Linked DNA regions of Spirosoma aureum. The main gene of each other region encodes a partner of the protein of the gene in region 2 in a complex. Links are inferred from orthologs where the notes say so. Each region holds a gene or a part of one and is shown on either strand. Other genes may lie near its edges.

What was found. The genes of interacting proteins can lie anywhere in the genome.
Region 1: the proteins of G8759_RS06545 (region 2) and dnaN are in contact, whole or in part, in a cryo-EM structure (PDB 8GIZ), measured with the Escherichia coli proteins. The link is inferred for Spirosoma aureum from one-to-one orthologs.

What each region holds. Positions count from the first base shown.
Region 1 is NZ_CP050063.1:8,643,792-8,646,680, reverse strand. What follows is about bases 1-2,811. They hold dnaN (DNA polymerase III subunit beta), read right to left. Parts: upstream 2,062-2,811; coding sequence 940-2,061; downstream 1-939. Other genes in these bases: G8759_RS34565 (DUF2480 family protein), read left to right, coding at 2,297-2,809; G8759_RS34575 (TCR/Tet family MFS transporter), read right to left, coding at 1-879. UniProt on the Escherichia coli protein: Confers DNA tethering and processivity to DNA polymerases and other proteins. Acts as a clamp, forming a ring around DNA (a reaction catalyzed by the clamp-loading complex) which diffuses in an ATP-independent manner freely and bidirectionally along dsDNA.
Region 2 is NZ_CP050063.1:1,609,522-1,612,494, reverse strand. Bases 58-2,952 are described here. They hold G8759_RS06545 (DNA polymerase III subunit gamma/tau), read left to right. Parts: upstream 58-495; coding sequence 496-2,409; downstream 2,410-2,952. Other genes in these bases: G8759_RS06540 (phosphotriesterase family protein), read right to left, coding at 2,505-2,952; G8759_RS06550 (ion transporter), read left to right, coding at 58-258. Outside these bases: more of G8759_RS06550, read left to right, coding at 1-57; more of G8759_RS06540, read right to left, coding at 2,953-2,973. UniProt on the Escherichia coli protein: Part of the beta sliding clamp loading complex, which hydrolyzes ATP to load the beta clamp onto primed DNA to form the DNA replication pre-initiation complex.

The DNA of each region.
Region 1 (2,889 bases), 7.0 Mb from region 2 along the record:
GCTGAACAGCATACCGACATAAACCGACCGTTGCTGACCTAATTTAGGAATAATGATCCGGCTTAGGCCACCCTGCACGACAGCAAACGATACACCAATGGCGGCCAGTGATAAACCCACGGTTTTTTCATTCCACTTGAATTTTTCCATCGTGTAGAACGTCCAGGTTCCCTGTACGGCAAATCCAGCAATATAAACCAGAACCAGCGAGGCAACTAAACCAAGAATGACAGGATATTTTCCTAATCGCGCCAGTGAACTGACCGGATTCGCACGTCGCCAGTCGAAAGGTCGACGATGCTCGACGGGGAGTGATTCCGGGAGGATAAAATAACCGTATAGAAAGTTGACCATTGTTAGTCCCGCCGAAACAAAAAACGGCACTCGCGGTCCATACTGTCCAAGAAATCCACCAATGGCAGGACCTAGAATAAAGCCAACACCAAACGCTGCTCCGACCAATCCGAAGTTCTGCGCCCGTTTCTTGGGAGGGCTAACGTCGGCAATATAGGCGGTTGCGGTCGTGAAGCTGGCTCCCGTAATACCCGCCAGTATTCGGCCCAGAAATAGCCAGCCAATACTGGGTGCAAAGCCTTGAAGGATATAGTCGAGGCCAAAACCAAAAAGGGAGAATAAAAGTACGGGTCTGCGTCCGAACCGATCGCTCAAACCACCCAGAATCGGTGAGAAGGCAAACTGCATGAGCGCATAGGAAGATGTCAATAAACCGCCCCAGTGCGCTGCCTGGCTAATATTACCATGAATCAGTTGCTCAATCAGTTTCGGGAAGACTGGAATAATGATACCTAGTCCCGTAACATCAATCAGGAGCGTAATGAAAATGAAAATAAGGGCCGGAGCCGTACGTTTGGGGGCCATAAAGAATAATGAATGGTGAACGATGAGTACTGATTCAGTACTCATCGTTCACCATTCCCGTTACGCGTATGTATTCAGCATAACTGGCATTACCAGCATCAGAATGTCTTCGTTTTCTTCTTTATCGGCCGGAATCAGCAGACCCGCGCGGTTGGGAGCCGATAGTTCAAGGGAAACCATTTTTGCGCTGAGGTTGCTCAATACTTCCGACATCAGTTTGGCGTTGAAGCCAATCTCCATCGGTTCGCCATCGTAGTCGCAAAGGAGTTTCTCATTGGCTTCGTTGGAGTAATCCAGATCTTCGGCCGAAATGGTCAGTGAATTTGCTTTGAGCGACAGCCGAATTTGATGGGTAGTCCGATTGGCGTAGATCATGATCCGTTTCAGCGAGTTAAGCAGATCAGTCCGGCCGATGGTCATTACATTCGGATTGTTGGTCGGAATCGCGTTTTCGTAATCAGGAAAACGCTCATCGATCAACCGACAGATCAGCTGGGTTGGTCCGAACGTAAAAGATGCATTCGCCTGGCTGAATTCAGCCGTGACCGGAACGTTGTCGGGTAAGGATGCTTTCAGCAACTGCAACGCCTTCCGTGGGATAATGATCGATGAACTGGACGATGCGCCGAGGTCAGTCCGACGGTAGCGAATGAGCCGATGCCCATCGGTAGCCACGAAGGTGGCATTTTCAGGACTCAGTTGCAGATATACCCCAGTCATCGCTGGACGAAGATCATCGGTGCTAGTTGCAAAAACCGTATTATTGATCGCTCCCAGTAATATGTCAGAAGACATCTCAACAGACATGCTCTTGTTGACAGTCGGTAGTTTGGGGAAATCAATCGGGTTTTCACCCGAAAGTTTATAGCGACCATTGTCGGTCAGAATTTCAGTTCCAAATGTCTCTGTATCAATATTTACCGTTACGGGCTGTTCGGGAAGGCTACGAAGTGTATCGAGCAACAATTTGGCCGGAATGGCAATGGCTCCGTTCTCGGAGGCATCGACCGGAATTTCCGTTGTCATGGTCGTTTGCAGGTCCGAAGCGGTTACGGTCAGCGTACCATCGTCAATGCGAAACAGGAAATTTTCCAGGATCGGCACAATCGGGTTAGTTGCCACGACGCCGTTAATATTTTGAAGGTTTTTTAGCAGTACGGACGAGGAAACGATGAATTTCATGGGCCAATCGTTTAAGGGCAGTTCATAAATAGATGTAAAGACAAAAGTAGCAAAAAATGTGGACTGTCCGGCGGGTTTTTGTCAACGGGTATAAAGAACCTTTCGATGGTAAAGGGTTGTTGCAAAGAAAATGGTGAACAGTCAATAGTATGCGATTTTATGGAATCATGGCACAACGATGATTCTCGGCTTATACGCTTCTGATTGCAAGCTGTATATCAATTCAACAGGACGAATGGAAACTGAGATTATTAACCGTGTTGCTACAAGTGGCCTTGTGTCGCTTGATCTGGAATCGTTTTATCACCCTGGCGAACGGGTTGTCTATGATTTGAAAGATAACCTGTATATGGGGTTGATTCTTAAGGAGAAAGACTTTCGGGCTTTTCTGAAAGAGCACGACTGGAGCCAGTACGACGGCAAGAATGTAGCCATTACCTGTACCGAAGATGCGATCGTGCCAACCTGGGCTTATATGCTGCTGACGATCCAACTGCAACCCTTCGCTAATACGATTGTCTTCGGAAATCTCACCGATCTGGAAGAAAAGCTCTATTTCGATGCTATTGCGCAGATTAATCCTGACGATTACCGGGATGCTCGTGTCGTTGTAAAAGGATGTTCTAAAGTTCCGGTTCCAACGGCTGCATTTGTCGAATTAACTCGTGTATTACGCCCGGTCGTGCAAAGCCTACTTTTTGGCGAACCATGCAGTACCGTACCCCTTTATAAGCGCCCAAAAGCATAAGCTGTATACGGAGTTTTTTAGGAGCTTATCAGAAAGCCTTTTAGTTAATCTACTTGCTGGTAGAAGGTCTATTTATATGG
Region 2 (2,973 bases):
CAGCCCGATAAGTTTTCGAGCATTCCGGCTACCATGTGGTGGGGTGTTACCGCAATGACAACGGTTGGATACGGTGATATTCACCCAATAACTCCGCTTGGAAAATTGCTGGGCGGTACTGCGGCTATTGTCGGAATTGGGCTGTTTGCTTTACCAACCGGTATTTTAGTATCAGGCTTCAATGAACATATCCGTGTTCAGAAGAAACCAAGAATCACCTACTGCCCTCATTGTGGAAAAGAGATCGTCAATCATTAATCGTTGGTAGAATAGCCAGTTTGGTAGACGGCAAAACGGGGATTTCCTACTATTTCTGTCTTGTTTTGGTGATGGAATGAATGGTCTGTAAAAATCACGTTCATAGTACTATAGGCCATATTCTGGGTCATTTATTATGAATAAAACAATGCTTGCCGACAGCTAATAATCGAGCAAACAGGGCCAACTGACCCAATCCCTCGTTTGAAATCCGGCCTGACCTTGCTAACTTTGAGTATGGAAAATTTCGTGGTCTCGGCCCGCAAGTACCGTCCTGCCACCTTCGACACCGTCGTAGGACAGGAGCACATTACCACCACACTTAAAAACGCGATCAAGACCAATCACTTAGCGTCAGCGTTTCTATTCTGTGGGCCGCGGGGAGTCGGCAAGACGACCTGCGCCCGTATTCTGGCCAAGACAATTAATTGCCAAAATCTAACTGCCGAGGGTGAAGCCTGCGATACCTGCGAGTCATGCGTGAGCTTCAACCAAAGTGCGTCGTTTAATATTCACGAACTGGATGCGGCTTCTAATAACTCCGTTGAAGATATCCGTAATCTGATCGATCAGGTTCGTTATCCGCCCCAGTCGGGTAAGTATAAGATTTACATCATTGACGAGGTGCATATGCTCTCGTCGGCGGCTTTTAATGCCTTTTTGAAAACACTGGAGGAACCCCCCTCCTACGCTATTTTCATTCTGGCAACGACCGAAAAACACAAAATTCTGCCGACAATTCTGTCACGATGCCAGATTTTTGACTTTAACCGGATTCAGCCACAGCATATCGCCAGCCACCTTGCCCAAATCGCACAAAAAGAAGGCATCGTGGCAGAAAGTGAAGCGCTTGACCTAATCGCCCAAAAAGCCGATGGTGGGCTTCGCGATGCGTTGTCGATGTTCGATCTGAATGTCACGTTCGCTGCCGACCGAATCATCCGGTATAAGGAGGTGCTGGATAATCTGCACATCCTCGATTACGACTACTATTTCAAACTGACCGATCTGCTGTTGTCGGGCAATCTACCGCAGAGTCTCCTCACGGCGGATGAAATTCTGCGCAAAGGATTTGATGGCCACCAGTTTGTAGTTGGTTTATGCCGCCACTTCCGCGATTTACTGGTTTGCAAGGATGCAGCAACCGTTCAGTTACTGCAAGTGACCGAGAACGTTCGGCGGCAGTACCTCGACCAATCGGCACGGGCTCCCATGTCATTTTTGCTGTCGGCGCTGAGCCTGGGCGGGCAGTGTGATATGAACTACAAGCAGGCCAAAGACCAGCGGTTACATACCGAACTTTGGCTGATGAAACTGGCCAATCTGCGTAACCTGCTCAATTGGGAGGCTGTCCCTGAGTTACCGCTCAATGGCTCACTAACCAGCGAGTGTTCTACTGCCGATCAGCCGGCAGATGAAAAAAAAAACAGCGATCCAATTCACGAACAGCCCATTCAGTCAGCAGCTAGTATCGGCCAGTTGATTGAACAGCACCCAATCACCAGCGAACCCATTAATGGTTACAGGACTGCCCCGGCAACAAACGGCACCAATGGAACGGCGTTTACAGGTAGTCCTACAAATGGGAATACAGCCGTAGGCAGCACATCCATTATCGATACGGCTACCCTACCAAATCCTTCTACAATAAAGCCAAAGATTGCTCCACCAACACGCCCGGCCACGAGCCGTCTTCGGCCAACGGTTGCGCTAACTGCCAGCCCTGTTCAGCCTACGACAGAAACGGCGGAAGAAGTTGTTGTAGCCGTGCCTATGCGGCCAGATAAACCATTCAGTCTGGAGGAGTTACAGGATTCCTGGTTAACATTTGCCAAAATCCGGCATAGCCAGAATGATTCCGCTACGGAACAGCTGGTATTGAATCGAGTAATCACGCTCGATGGCACTACTATTCATATAACCCTGGACAACACTTTGCAGGTCGGTTACCTCACAGAGTTAAAGCCCGAATTGCTTGGCTATCTACGCTCCGAACTACAGAATAGCAAGATCCAGGTTGAACACACGGTGATGGTTCAGGAGGTTAAGAAGATGATTTACAGCTCGCTGGACAAATTTAATTACCTCGCCGAAAAAAATCCGGCTCTGCATGAACTCAGAAAGGTGCTGAACCTGGAAGTTGATTATTAATCTGAACCGGGATTTAAGTGATTCTAAGATTTACAGGGTTTTGTTTGTCTCTTTCCTGAATACGTGAATGAAGCAAAATCAGATTAATTCTGAAATCATTTAAATCCCGGTTCAGACAGGCTAAACGCTTCTGCTGGGTTATCAACCAGAATCTGTTTCCAGTCGTTTTTCGTGAATCCCTGTTTATTCAGGATCGGCATAAGCCGTTTAAACAGGACTGTATAATCCCGGTCAATGGAGCCTCCATCTGGTTTCGCAGGATCATACCAGCCTGCATCGTGCGAAAGGAGCGTCCGATGAAGGAATCTGTTTTCTTTCATCAGCAAGAGTGTTTCGGCATATTTATCAACATTGCTGTCGTCTAAACCATCCAGGCTAACCCAGGCACCTTCCCGAACAAAACGGGCATAATGAACTGTATTGCTGCCCTGCGCATGAACCCACACAAATGCCTCTGGCCGAACACCTTCCTTTTTCAGAATAGCTAACTCCTCAAAAGCGGGAATGTAGGGGCCTGTATGCGAGCAGATGGTCAGACCAGTACGTTTGTGTGTACGGGCGGCC